One region of the Cupriavidus sp. 22TCCZM01-5 genome, then DNA from elsewhere that is predicted to be linked to it. Evidence: riboswitches for the same ligand, from Rfam matches in the RefSeq annotation. Region 1 holds a riboswitch; the other holds the start of a gene.
What was found. Region 1 has a riboswitch for glycine ahead of gcvT (glycine cleavage system aminomethyltransferase GcvT). Riboswitches for the same ligand answer to the same signal wherever they lie in the genome.
Positions count from the first base shown of each region.

Region 1 (7,303 bases):
ATCGATTCGCAGAACACGCGCAGCGGCTCGAGCTGGCGCGGCTGCAGTTTCGCTTCGATGCCACCCATCATGGCAGCCTCGAACAATGACACCTTGGCCTGGCCCGCGAACGTGCCCAGCACTTCCAGCGTGGTGTTGCCGATGCCGCGGCGCGGCGTGGTGATCGCGCGGATGAAGGCGGGATCATCGTCCGGGTTGGCGATCAGCCGCAGGTAGGCGCAGATGTCCTTGATCTCCGCCTTGTCGAAGAAGCTCTGGCCGCCCGACAGCACGTAGGGAATGCGCTCGCGCCGCAGGATCTGCTCGAACAGCCGCGCCTGATGATTGCCGCGATACAGGATCGCGTAGTCGCGGAATTGCGCGCGGCGCTCGAACTTGTGCGCTGACAGGCGAAACACCACGGATTCGGCCTCGTGCTCCTCGTCGTTCATCGGGTGCACGGCGATCGGGTCGCCCATGCCGTGCTCGCTCCACAATTTCTTGTCGAACAGCTTCGGGTTGTTGGCGATGACCGAATTGGCCGCTTCGAGGATGCGCACGGTCGAGCGGTAATTCTGTTCGAGCTTCACGACCTTGAGGTCGGGGAAATCGGTCTGGAGCAAGCGCAGGTTGTCCAGCGTGGCGCCGCGCCAGCCGTAGATGGCCTGGTCGTCATCGCCCACGGCGGTGAACGCCGGCGCGCGCAGGTGCGACCCGCCCGCCAGCAGCTTCAGCAGCTGGTACTGGCACGCGTTGGTGTCCTGGTATTCGTCAACCAGGAAGTAGCGCAGGCGGTTCTGCCACTTGAGCTGCACCGCTTCATTGCGCGCGAAGAGTTCGGCCGGCAGGCGGATCAGGTCATCGAAATCCACCGCCTGGTAGGCATTCAGCGTGGCCACGTAGTTGCGGTAGACCAGCGCGGCCTGGTGCTCGTCTGCATTGGCGGCCTGCGCGATGGCCGCTTCCGGATCGACCATGCCGTTCTTCCACAGCGAGATGGTGCTCTGCACGCCGCGGATCAGCTTCTTGTCGGTGGTGCCAAGCTGCTCCTGGATCAGGCCGAAGCAGTCGTCGGAATCCATGATCGAGAACTGCGGCTTCAGGCCCACGTGTTCGGCCTCCAGGCGCAGGATCTGCACACCCAGCGAGTGGAACGTGCACACCGTGAGCTGCCTGAGCGGCAGGCGCTTGCCCTCGCGCGTGGTCTTGCCCTCCATCAGCTTGCCGATGCGCTCCTGCATCTCCTTGGCCGCCTTGTTCGTAAACGTGACGGCGGCGATGTGGCGCGGCTCGAAGCCCTTGTCTTCGATCAGGTGCGCGATCTTCTGCGTGATCACGCGCGTCTTGCCCGAACCCGCGCCGGCAAGGACGAGGCAGGGCCCGTCCAGGTAGCGGACGGCTTCGGATTGGGCAGCATTCAGGCCGTGGGTCATGCGTGGGATGTGTCTGACGTGGGCGGGGCGGCGGAGGCGCCTGGTACGCAACATGCCGCAGCATGTCGGCGGCCGGCGCGAAGCCGGCCATGTTAACACGCGCGACAGCGGCGGTTCTGTCAGCGGAAACCGGTATTTGCTTGGCGCGCATGTTACCGGGGTAACACTTGGTAAGTCCCAAAACCGGCGGCACATCGCGGTTTCTAATGAGTAGGCGGGAGGGATTCCGATCCGTCCCGGGCCTGTTTGAAGTCACTTCCGGAGCCAATCATGAGAACTCTACGAGCCCTTGGCAAGGCGACACTGGTAGGCGTGGCAGTAGCGGCCCTCGCGGGCGGTTGTTCCGATATGACGCCAAAGCAACGTAATACCGCAATCGGTGCGGCCGCCGGTGGCGTGGGCGGCGCCGTGCTGACCAACGGCAGTGCGGTCGGTACCCTCGGCGGCGCCGCGCTCGGCGGCGTGGTCGGCAACGTGGTCACGGACGACAACCACCATCACCGCTAAGGGGTGACGAAAGCGGGCGGGCCTGCCGCGTTGACAAAGGCAGGGCCCTCCCGTACATTGCGCGCATCCGACCGGGAGAGCGCGCACAGTATTGCGCCGCCGAAGGGGTATCACCCGAAAACTCTCAGGCACCACGGACCGTTCGGATCGGCATGCAACATGCACACGATGCATGCCGCACTCTGGAGAGCGGCACCCGCCATTAAGATGGCGAGCGTGCCCACCGAAGGGGCGCGCGAGGACCGGGCCTGCCATCAGGCAGAGCCGCCTCGTAATCTCTCAGGTATCGAGGACAGAGGGGTCATCCGCCGCAGCGGATTGCGACGCCATTCGGGCGAAGCAAGCGTTGCGGCGGATGACCCTTTTTTCGTTTTCGCAACCGAGATTGCCCCCGAGGATTCCCATGACGCTCCAGGCCACGCCCCTCAACGCCATCCACCGCGCTCTCGGCGCCCGCATGGTCGATTTCGGCGGCTGGGACATGCCAGTCAACTACGGCTCCCAGATCGAAGAACACAACGCGGTGCGCGGCGACGCCGGCATGTTCGATGTGTCGCACATGTGCGTGGTCGACCTGGCGGGCCCGAATACCCGCGCGTTCCTGCGCGGCCTGCTGGCCAACAACGTCGACAAGCTGCAGACCCCGGGCAAGGCGCTGTACTCGTGCATGCTCGACGAGAAAGGCGGCGTGATCGACGACCTGATCGTATATTTCTTCGCCGAGGACCGCTTCCGCCTGGTCGTCAATGCCAGCACGGCGCTCGGCGATATCGAATGGATCGGCGCGCGCAATGACGCCACCGGCAGCGGCGTGACCATCACCCCGCGCCGCGATGACGTGGCCCCGGCTGGCGTGCTGCCGCTGGCCATCGTTGCCGTGCAGGGCCCGAATGCCCGCGCCAAGGTGTGGAGCGCCTTCCCGTCCACTCAGCCTTCCGACGCCCTCAAGCCCTTCAACGCCGTCGTGGTGCAGGATCCTGCTATCGGCGAGATCATGGTCGCGCGTACCGGCTACACAGGTGAAGACGGCTTCGAACTGGTCGTGCCCGCCGAGAGCGTTGCCGCTGTCTGGGAAAAGCTCGATGCCGCGGGCGTGCGCCCGGCCGGGCTCGGCGCGCGCGACACGCTGCGCCTGGAAGCCGGCATGAACCTGTATGGCCAGGACATGGACATCAACGTCTCGCCGCTGGACGCGGGCCTGGCCTGGACCGTGGACCTGCAGAGCGAGCGCGATTTCACCGGCAAGGCGGCACTCGCCGCCGCCGGCCAGCGCCAGCAGTTCCTGGGCCTGATCCTGCGCGACAAGGGCGGCGTGCTGCGCGCCCACCAGAAGGTCATCACCGCGGCCGGTGACGGCGAAATCACCAGCGGCACCTTCAGTCCGTCCCTGTCGCAGTCGATCGCTTTCGCACGCCTGCCGATGGGCGTGGCGGTCGGCGATACCGTCCAGGTGGAGATCCGCGACCGCAAACTCGCGGCGACTGTGGTTAAACTGCCGTTTGTGCGTAATGGCAAGGCACTCGTGAGCTGAGGCGGCAACGCCCCGGCCCACCACAACGGTCGCCCGTCGCGCCTGCACCATCCACCGATGGCAGGCGCCCGAATCAAGAACAAATCTGAATCCGGAGAACCCTCATGAATTTCCCCGCTGACCTGAAATACACCGAGTCGCACGAGTGGGTGCGCGTCGAAGCCGACGGCACCCTGACCATCGGCATCACCGACCATGCGCAGGACGCGCTGGGCGACATCGTCTTCCTGGAACTGCCCGAAGTGGGCAAGTCGGTTGGCGCCGGCGACGCGCTCGCCGTGGTGGAATCGGTGAAGGCCGCTTCCGACATCTACGCCCCGGTGGCCGGCGAAGTCATCGCCGTCAACGAGGCCGCCACGGCCGCGCCGGAAAGCGTGAACGCCGACGCCTTCGACGCGTGGCTGTTCAAGCTCAAGCCGGCCAACAGCGACGACGTCAACGGCCTGATGTCGGCCGACGCCTACAAGGCCAGCGTCGGCGCCTGACGCCACGCCCGCCGGCCCCTGCACCAAGCATGGGCCGGCCACTGTATCGATGCGCGGCGGCATGGCTGACCACCTGCCGCCGCGCCCCAACGAGGTTCTTGCCATGAACGCCCCGCTTCCCATGACCGCCGCCCAAGGTAACCGGCCCACGCTGGCCGAACTGGAGGCGCGCGACGCCTTCGCCGCTCGCCATATCGGCCCCGACACGCCCGAACAGCAGCACATGCTCAAGGTGCTCGGCTACAGCAGCCGCGCCGCGCTGATCGACGCCGTGATCCCCGAGGCCATCCGCCGCCGCGACGGCATGCCGATGGGCGAATTCACCGAGCCGCTGGCCGAGGAGGCCGCACTGGCAAAGCTGCGCAAGCTCGCTGGCAAGAACAAGGTCCTGAAGAGCTTTATCGGCCAAGGCTACTACAACACGCTGACCCCGGCCGTCATCCTGCGCAATATCTTCGAGAACCCGGCCTGGTACACCGCGTATACGCCCTACCAGCCCGAGATCTCGCAAGGCCGCCTGGAGGCCATGCTGAACTTCCAGCAGATGGTCACCGACCTGACCGGCCTCGATATCGCCAACGCTTCGATGCTGGACGAAGGCACCGCCGCGGCCGAGGCCATGACGCTGCTGCAGCGCGTGAACAAGCACGCGTCGAACACCTTCTACGTGGCCGACGACGTCCTGCCGCAGACGCTGGAAGTGGTACGCACGCGCGCTAAGCCGCTGGGCATCGAGGTGAAGGTCGGCCCCGCTGCCGACGCAGCTTCGGCCCACGCGTTCGGCGTGCTGCTGCAGTATCCGGGCGTCAATGGTGACGTGACCGACTACCGCGCCATTGCCGACGCCGTGCACGCGGCCGGCGGCCTGGTGGTGGCGGCCGCCGACCTGCTGGCGCTGACGCTGATCGCCGCGCCGGGCGAATGGGGCGCCGACGTGGCCGTGGGCAACTCGCAGCGCTTTGGCGTGCCGCTTGGCTTCGGCGGCCCGCACGCGGGCTACATGGCGGTGAAGGATGCCTACAAGCGTTCGATGCCGGGCCGCCTGGTCGGCGTGACCATCGACGCGCAGGGCAACAAGGCCTACCGCCTCGCCCTGCAGACGCGCGAGCAGCATATCCGCCGCGAGAAGGCCACGTCCAACATCTGTACCGCTCAGGTGCTGCTGGCCGTGATGGCGTCGATGTACGCCGTGTACCACGGCCCGCAAGGCCTCAAGCGCATCGCGCAGCGCGTGCATCGCCTGGCGGCCACGCTGGCCGTGGGCCTGCAGACGCTCGGCTTCACGCGTACCAACGCGACGTTCTTCGACACGCTGACGTTCGAGACCGGCTTCAATACCGAAGCGATCCACGCCGCCGCGACCGAGCGCGGCATCAACCTGCGCCATGCCGGCGCGACGCGCATCGGCGTGTCGCTCGACGAGACCGCCACGCGCGACGACGTGGTGGCGCTGTGGGAAATCTTCTCGCACGGCAAGCCGCTGCCGGCCTCGCTGACGTTCGATGCCATCGAGGCAACGGTCGAGGACGCCTTCCCGGCCAACCTGGCACGCGAAAGCGCCTACCTGACGCACCCGGTGTTCAACACGCACCACGCCGAGCACGAGATGCTGCGCTACCTGCGCATGCTGGCCGACAAGGACCTGGCGCTGGACCGCACCATGATCCCGCTGGGCTCGTGCACGATGAAGCTCAACGCCACCAGCGAGATGATCCCGGTGACCTGGCCCGAGTTCAGCCAGATCCACCCGTTCGCGCCGCTGGACCAGACCGTGGGCTACCGCGAGATGATCGACCAGCTCGAGGACATGCTGTGCGCAGCCACCGGCTATGCCGCCGTGAGCCTGCAGCCGAACGCCGGCTCGCAGGGCGAATACGCCGGCCTGCTGATCATCCACGCCTACCACGCCAGCCGCGGCGAAAGCCATCGCGACATCTGCCTGATCCCGTCGTCGGCGCACGGCACCAACCCGGCGTCGGCGCAGATGGCCGGCATGAAGGTGGTGGTGGTCGCCTGTGACGAGAACGGCAACGTCGACCTGGAGGACCTGGCGAAGAAGGCCGAGCAGCACAGCAAAAACCTGGCGGCCATCATGATCACCTACCCGTCCACGCACGGCGTGTTCGAGCAGGGCGTGCAGCAGATCTGCGAGATCGTGCACCAGCACGGCGGCCAGGTCTACGTGGATGGCGCCAACATGAACGCCATGGTCGGCACGGCCGCGCCGGGCCACTTCGGCGGCGACGTGTCGCACCTGAACCTGCACAAGACTTTCTGCATCCCGCACGGCGGCGGCGGCCCCGGCGTGGGTCCCGTGGCCGTCGGCGCGCACCTGGCCGATTTTCTGCCGAACCAGGACAGCGTGGGCTATCGCCGCGACGACAACGGCATCGGCGGCGTCTCGGCCGCGCCGTTCGGCTCGGCCAGCATCCTGCCGATCTCGTGGATGTACATCGCCATGATGGGCTCGGCCGGCCTCACCGCCGCCACCGAGAACGCGATCCTGGCCGCCAACTATGTCGCCAAGCGCCTGTCGCCGTACTACCCGGTGCTGTACACGGGCCAGCACGACCTGGTGGCGCACGAGTGCATCCTGGACCTGCGCCCGCTGCAGAAGGACACCGGCATCAGCAACGAGGACGTGGCCAAGCGCCTGATGGACTACGGCTTCCACGCCCCGACCATGAGCTTCCCGGTGCCGGGCACGCTGATGATCGAGCCGACCGAAAGCGAGGCCCTGCACGAGCTGGACCGCTTCATCGACGCGATGATCGCGATCCGCCAGGAAATCGGCCGTGTCGCCGACGGCACCTTCGACCGCGAGGACAACCCGCTCAAGCATGCCCCGCACACCGCGGCCGTGGTCACGGCCAACGAGTGGACGCGCAAGTACACGCGTGAAGAGGCGGCCTATCCGGTGGCATCGCTGCGCACGCAGAAGTACTGGCCGCCGGTCGGCCGCGCCGACAACGTCTACGGCGACCGCAACCTGTTCTGCAGCTGCGTGCCGATGAGCGAGTACGCCCAGGACTGAGGCCGTCCTTCGCCCGGCGTCCGGTGACGGCCGGCCGCCGCGCGCGCTATGCTCGACACAGGGGCGCCGCGCGTCGCGGCGCCACCAGCACAGCGGAGGCTGCATGTGGAATCTCAGTGCCCCCTGGTGGGAGTTCGTGCTGCGCGGACTGATCGTGTATGGCGCGGTGCTGGCCCTGCTGCGGATGTCGGGCAAGCGCCAGATCGGCCAGCTCACGCCGTTCGACCTGGTGTTGCTGCTGGTACTGTCCAACGCCGTGCAGAACGCCATGAACGCCGGGGACAACTCCGTGACCGCCGGGCTGATCCTGGCCATCACGCTGGTGGGCGCCAAT
Region 1 is NZ_JBYOJR010000010.1:45,431-52,733, reverse strand. Features, by position in the region: gene AC3FNH_RS12140 (UvrD-helicase domain-containing protein) at 1-1,412, opposite strand, end outside; gene AC3FNH_RS12135 (YMGG-like glycine zipper-containing protein) at 1,683-1,919, shown strand; glycine riboswitch at 1,982-2,070, shown strand; glycine riboswitch at 2,092-2,225, shown strand; gene gcvT (glycine cleavage system aminomethyltransferase GcvT) at 2,323-3,450, shown strand; gene gcvH (glycine cleavage system protein GcvH) at 3,555-3,935, shown strand; gene gcvP (aminomethyl-transferring glycine dehydrogenase) at 4,039-6,969, shown strand; gene AC3FNH_RS12115 (DUF421 domain-containing protein) at 7,073-7,303, shown strand, end outside.

Region 2 (7,303 bases), on a different contig from region 1:
GCCGGCATCGGCCACGGCCTGGCGGATCGCGCGGCCGACCAGTTCGGACGTGCCAGGGTGCGCGGGATGGGCCTTGGCCACCACCGGGCAGCCGGCTGCCAGGGCCGAGGCGGTGTCGCCGCCGGCCACGGAGAAAGCGAGCGGGAAGTTGCTGGCGCCGAACACTGCCACCGGACCGATCGCGATCTTCTGCATGCGCAGGTCGGGGCGCGGCGGCGTGCGCTCGGGCAGGGCGCTGTCGAGCGTGGCAGCCTGCCAGCGGCCGGCGCGCAGCACCGTGGCGAACAGGCGCAACTGGCCGGTGGTACGGCCGCGCTCGCCTTGCAGGCGGGCGAGCGGCAGTGCGCTTTCGGCGTGGGCGCGTTCGATCAGAACGTCGCCGAGCGCCTCGATCTGGTTGGCAATCGCTTCGAGGAAGCTCGCGCGTTGCTCGGGCGAGGTGGCGCGGAAGGTATCGAATGCCGCTTCGGCCAGGTCGCAGGCACGCGCCACATCGGCGCTGCTGGAACCGTGGAAGACCGGTTCCAGGGTCTCGCCAGTGGCCGGGTTGATGGCGTGGAAGGGTTCGTCGATGCCGTGCACGGCGCTCGCGCCGATCAGCATTTCGCCGGTAATCGTCATGTCTGGGTTTCCTGCAAAGGGACAAGAGGAGCGGAGGCCGCCGTCGAACGGAGCGGTCCGTTCAGGTGTGCCGCGGCGGAGGTTTCATCTCGTAGGACATCATATGACATGAGGCGGTTGACCGCAACCGCCCGGCTGCGGCCGCTCAGGCGGCGGCCGACGCCTTGCGCAGGCGCTCGCGGCTGTTGGTCAGGTGCATGCGCATGGCGGCCTTGGCGGCTTCGGGATCGTGGCGCTCGATCGCGTCATAGATATTCTCGTGCTCGAAATGCACGCGTTCAAGGTACTGGGCGCGTTCCTGCGCATTGACCTGCAGGCGGCTGCGCGGGATCAGCATGGTCCCCAGGTGGCCCATGATGTCGGTGAAATAGCGGTTGCCGGTGGCGCGGGCGATGGACAGGTGGAACTCGAAATCCGCGCCGACGGCGTCGCTGCCTTCCGTGGCGCTGCGCTCCATGGCGTCGAGCGCGCGACGCATGGCGGCAAGCTGCTCGTCGCTGCGGCGCGTCGCGGCCAGTCCGGCTGCCTCGGCCTCCAGGCTGACGCGGAACTCCAGCATGGCCAGTACGTCCATGGCAGTGCCCATGGTAGCGGGGTCGATGCGGAACGGCGACGACGTTTCCGCCGGGCGCGCCAGCACGAACGTGCCAATGCCGTGGCGGGTTTCCACCAGCCCGCTGGCCTGCAGGCGCGACAGCGCTTCGCGTACCACGGTTCGGCTTACGCCGAAGCTGGCCATGACCTCCGACTCGGTGGGCAGCTTGTCGCCCGGCTTGAGCTGGCCCTGGCGGATGCTTTCGGTGAGGCCGCTCACGACTTCCTCGGCCAGCGTGCGGCCGCGGCGGCGCAGGGGTGCGGGAGGAGTCATCTGGGCGTCGGACATGGGCGTGCGAAGGGCGTAGGGAAATTGCGGCCTTGACCTGGCCGGAATGTGGTCATTATACTCGGTTGTAAGTCATACGACGACTGATAACGTATGCTGTGAGATCGATGATGCGCAGCCAGCGATATATGCCGCGGCCCACGCCGCCGCGCCAACGAACGCCAATCAGATTCTGGAGACAGCCCGCATGAACGCTTCACAAGCCGCCAGCCAAGGTGACCATCCCGCCACGCCCGTCGTGACCGAACTCACCGTGGTGCCGGTCGCCGGCCACGACAGCATGCTGATGAACCTGTCCGGCGCGCATGGCCCGTACTTCACCCGCAATATCGTCATACTGCGCGACAGTGCGGGCAACACTGGCGTGGGCGAGGTGCCGGGCGGGGAGGGCATCCGCCAGACGCTGGAAGATGCCCGGCAACTGGTGGTGGGGCAGCCCATCGGCCAGTACCAGGCCATGCTCAACCGTGCGCGCGCCGCCTTTGCCAGCCGCGATGCCGGCGGCCGTGGCCTGCAGACCTTCGACCTGCGCATTGCCATCCATGCCGTGACGGCGCTGGAAGCCGCGCTGCTGGACCTGCTCGGCAAGCACCTGCAGGTGCCCGTGGCGGCGCTGCTCGGCGAAGGCCAGCAGCGCGACGCGGTGGAAATGCTCGGCTACCTGTTCTATATCGGCGACCGCCGCCGCACCACGCTCGACTACCGCACCGAGCCGGAGGCCGGCAACGCGTGGTTCCGCCTGCGCAATGAAGAGGCCATGACGCCCGAGGCCATCGTGCGCCTGGCGGAAGCCGCCTACGAGCGCTATGGCTTCAACGACTTCAAGCTCAAGGGCGGCGTGCTGCGCGGCGACGAGGAGATGGAGGCGATCCTCGCGCTGCACGAACGGTTCCCGAAGGCGCGTGTCACGCTCGACCCGAACGGCGGCTGGCTGCTCAAGGACGCCATCCGCCTGTGCCGCGACAAGCATGGCGTGCTGGCCTATGCGGAAGATCCGTGCGGCGCCGAAGACGGCTACTCGGGGCGCGAGATCATGGCCGAGTTCCGCGCGGCGACCGGACTGCCCACGGCGACCAATATGATCGCCACCGACTGGCGCCAGATGGGCCACGCGGTGCGGCTGCAGTCGGTCGACATCCCGCTGGCCGACCCGCACTTCTGGACCATGCAGGGCTCGGTACGGGTCGCGCAGATGTGTGCCGAATGGGGCCTGACATGGGGATCGCATTCCAACAATCACTTCGATATCTCGCTGGCAATGTTCACCCACGTGGCCGCCGCCGCGCCGGGACGTATCACCGCCATCGACACGCACTGGATCTGGCAGGACGGCGAGCACCTGACGCGCGACCCGCTGAAGATCGAAGGCGGCATGGTGCAGGTCCCGAAAACGCCGGGCCTCGGCGTGGAGCTCGACATGGAGGCGCTGGCACGCGCTCATGCGCTCTACCAGGAAAAGGGCCTGGGCGCGCGCGACGACGCGATCGCCATGCAGTTCCTGATCCCGGGCTGGAAGTTCGACAACAAGGCGCCCTGCATGGTCCGCTAAGGGACGCGTCGGCTGGCCCGGCAGGCAGCGACCAATCAAACCTCAACAGGAGACAACAATGATCGATCTTTCCACGCTGCTGCGCCGCTGTGCCGGCGCGGGCATGGTCCTGGCAGCGGTAGCGGCCGTGACCGTCGCGAGCGGCGCGGCCACGGCGGCCAGCCCGGCCTGGCCGCAAAAACCGGTTTCGGTGGTGGTGCCGTTCCCCGCGGGCGGCTCGACCGATACCATCGCACGCATGCTGGCCGTGCCGCTCAACGAGAAGCTGGGCCAGCCCTTTGTCGTGGATAACCGGCCCGGCGCGACGGGCGCGATCGGCGCGACCTTCGTCAAGCGCGCGCCGGCGGACGGCTACACCATGATGGTGGCGTCGATCGGCGTCTATGCGGTGAATCCGTTCCTGCAGAAGAACCTGTCCTATGATCCGGCCAGGGACTTCGACCTGCTCACCGTGGCAGTACGCGCGCCCAATGTGCTGGTGGCCAACCCGAACTTCCCGGCCAAGACCATGCAGGAACTGGTCGGCTACATGAAGAAGAACCCGGGCAAGGTCGCCTTCGCGACCTCGGGCGCCGGTTCGTCGGACCACCTGACTGCGGCCCTGTTCTGGCAGAAGAGCGGCACCGACGGTTTGCACGTACCGTACAAGGGCGGTGCGCCGGCCATCTCCGACCTGCTCGCCGGACAAGTCGATGTGTCGTTCCAGAACATCAACGCGGTGATCCAGCATATCCGCAGCGGCAAGCTGCGCGCGCTGGCGGTGACGTCCGACAAGCGCGCGGCGGTGCTGCCGAACGTGCCGACCATGGCAGAAGGCGGCGTGAAGGACGTGGAAGTCTATTCGTGGCAAGGTGTCGCTGCGCCGCGCGGCCTGCCGCCCGACGTGAAGAGCCGCCTGCACGGCGCGCTGGTCGGCGCGCTCAACGAGCCGAAGATGCGCGACAAGCTGGCTGAAAGCGGCTTCGAGGTGGTGGCCAATACGCCCGAGCAGTTCGTGCAATTCGAGAACCAGGAGCTCAAGCGCTGGAAGTCGGTGATCGAGCAGGGCAAGATCACGATCGAGTAGTAGGCAGGCGAGTCATCTTGCCGGTCCCGCTGCCGCAAGGGAGCGGGGTGCCTCGACAAGGGCGGCCATGAGGCCGCCCTTGTCATTTCCGCCGGCCGCGAGCGATGCCGCGCATTTGGTTGCAGCAGTTTTGACTGTCGGGGAACTTCGGTCGCGGATGCGATGCTGGCGCAGGGCGTGATCTGAGGGCCTTGGCCTGGGCGTTGCTAGGGATAACCCGATTCCCCGCGCCCGGGCACTTCCAGATATCATCGCCATGCGGCCAGGTTCCAAGCCTGCCGCAAAGCGGCGCCGGACCAACCCCCGGCGCCGTGCGACCTCGCAGGAGAGACCGGAACGCCGCCAGGCGGGTCCGGCGCCGACGGAGCAACCGCCCCGGAAACTCTCAGGCACCGAGGACTGTGGCGTCGCAAGTAAAGATCTGGAGAGAGGCGCTTCGCGCCCACCGAAGGGGACGGCATGGCCAGGCCATGTCCAAGCTCTCAGGTACCACGGACAGATGGGGCAGGGGACCGGCAACGGTCAAATTCATCCTTGCTTCAGGACAATCTGTCATGTCTCACATGCTCGTCATCGGCGCCGGCATTACCGGCGTCACGACCGCCTATACCCTCGCGAAACAGGGCTATCGCGTTACCGTGCTGGACCGTCACCACTATCCGGCGATGGAAACCTCGTTCGCCAACGGCGGCCAGCTTTCCGCATGCAACGCCGAGGTCTGGAACAATGCCGGCACGCTGCTCAAGGGCCTAAAATGGATGATGAGGCGCGACGCGCCGCTGCTGCTCAACCCGCGCCCGTCGTGGCACAAGTATTCGTGGCTCGGTGAATTCGTCGGCAACCTGCGCAACTACCGCGCCAACACCATCGAGACCACGCGCCTGGCCATTGCCGCGCGCCAGCGCCTGTTCGAGATGGCCGAGCGCGAGCAGATCGATTTCAATCTGGAGCGCCGCGGCATCCTGCACTTCTATCACGACCGTCCCAGCTTCGAGGCCGCGGGCCGCACCAACCAGATGCTGGTGGAAGGCGGCCTGGAACGCTATGCCGTCACGCCGGAAGAGATCCGTTCGATCGAGCCGACGCTGCAGGGCAACTACTACGGCGGGTACTACACGCCGTCCGATTCCACCGGCGACATTCACAAGTTCACGCGCGGCCTCGCACGCGCGTGCGAGCGGCTCGGCGTGACGTTCGTGCATGGCGTGGACGTGAAGTCGGTGGACCTGCGCAAGGATGGCGTCACGATGCGCGTGGCCGCGTCGGAAGCCGCCGTGGCTTCGGGGCAGGGTGGGGGCGAACGCGAGATCGCGGGGACGGCGGTGGTGGTGTGCGCCGGCGTGGGCAGCCGCCATATCGCGGCCATGCTTGGCGACCGGCTCAATGTCTATCCGGTCAAGGGCTATTCGATCACGGTGCATCTCGATGACGAGCGCAGCGTGAAGAACGCGCCGTACGTGAGCCTGCTCGACGAAAGCGCCAAGATCGTGACCAGCCGGCTTGGGGCCGACCGTTTCCGCGTTGCCGGCACCGCGGAATTCAACGGCGACAATCGCGATATCCGTGCGGACCGCATAGCGCCGCTGGTGTCATGGGTACGGCGCAACTTCGATATCGAGACCTCGCGGTCGGTGCCGTGGGCCGGCCTGCGGCCGATGATGCCCGACATGATGCCGCGGGTCTCGCGTGGCCGCGCCACGCGCGTGTTCTACAACACGGGACACGGGCACCTGGGCTGGACGCTGTCGGCCGCCACGGCAGCGATGATCGCCCAGACCATCGCCGCGAGCCATCCGCTTCACTGACCCTCAGTCCTCTGTCACCCCGGCCGGCGCCATGCGCCCGGCCGCGCGGTGCGCCACCAGCTTCTTGTAGAACGCCGCGCGGCTGATGCCGATGGCCGCGGCAGCGCGCGGTACGTTGCCACGGCTAGCGGCCAGTGCCTGCGACAGGTAGGCAGCCTCGTACTGCGCCATGGCGTCGGCGTAGCCCGGTGGCGCCGGCGTATCGCTCGCCGCGGGCACCGGGGCGGACGCAGGGGCCGGCGCCGTGACCGCGCGCCGGCCCAGCAGCGGGGCCAGCATCGACGCATCGACTTCGCCGCCGTCGTGCATCATCACCAGGCGCTCCAGCGTGTTGCGCAGTTCGCGGACATTGCCTGGCCAGTCGTGTTCGCCCATCAGGGCGAGCGCACAGTCGGACAGCACCGGCGCGTCGCGTTCGGTGCGCCTGCAGATTTCTTCGAGGATCGCGTAGGCAAGCGGCAGCAAGTCCGCTTGGCGCAGCCGCAGCGGCGGCACGCAGATCGGCACGACATTGAGCCGGTAGTAGAGATCCGCACGGAACTTGCCCGCTTCGACCAGCGCGGGCAGGTCAGCCGAGGTTGCGGCAATGATGCGCACATCGGAACGGATGATGCGGTTCGAGCCGATCGGCTCGATTTCCTTGTCCTGCAGCGCGCGCAGCAGCTTGCTCTGCAGCGAGAGCGGCATGTCGCCGATCTCGTCGAGGAACAGCGTGCCGCCATCGGCCAGTTCGAACTTGCCGACGCGTCCCTTGCGCTCCGCGCCGGTGTAGGCGCCGGGAGCGGCGCCAAAGAACTCCACCTCCAGCAGCGCTTCCGGAATCGCCGCGACGTTGACGGTGACCAATGGCCGGTCGGCGCGCAACGATCCCGCATGGATGGCATGAGCCAGCAGTTCCTTGCCCGTGCCGGTCTCGCCAAGCAGCAGCACGGGCGCATCGACCTGCGCCGCACGGCGCGCCAGGCGCTTGACCTCCAGCGTGGCCGGCGAATTGCCGACGAAGCTCGCAAACGTGTACTTGGCGCGGCGCGCCTGCTCCAGCGTGCGGCGCGTCGCGGCCAGCTCGTCGCGGGCGCGCGTGTAGTGGGACAGCAGCGGCGTCAGGGCCTTGAGTTCGTCGAACAGCGCGAAGCCCACCGCGCCCACGGTGTTGCCGTCATCGTCCTTGATCGGCAGGCGCATCACGATCATCGGCTCGCGCGCGGCTTCCATGATGTCGAGCAGGATCGGCTTGCCAGTTGCCACCACCTCGCGCAGCAGGCTGTTGGGAATGACCCGCTCGCAGTCGAGCCCGATCGCATCCCGCGGGTCGGCAAAGCCGAAGCGCGCCGCATAGCGCTTGTTGATCCACACCACGCGGCCGTTCACATCGACCACGA
Region 2 is NZ_JBYOJR010000007.1:92,390-99,692, reverse strand. Features, by position in the region: gene AC3FNH_RS09260 (aldehyde dehydrogenase (NADP(+))) at 1-621, opposite strand, end outside; gene AC3FNH_RS09255 (FadR/GntR family transcriptional regulator) at 767-1,504, opposite strand; gene gudD (glucarate dehydratase) at 1,692-3,053, shown strand; gene AC3FNH_RS09245 (Bug family tripartite tricarboxylate transporter substrate binding protein) at 3,112-4,119, shown strand; glycine riboswitch at 4,432-4,531, shown strand; gene AC3FNH_RS09240 (D-amino acid dehydrogenase) at 4,674-5,924, shown strand; gene AC3FNH_RS09235 (sigma-54 interaction domain-containing protein) at 5,928-7,303, opposite strand, start outside.
Region 2: linked by a shared signal. The riboswitch ahead of AC3FNH_RS09240 (D-amino acid dehydrogenase) and the one ahead of gcvT (glycine cleavage system aminomethyltransferase GcvT) in region 1 are both predicted to bind glycine.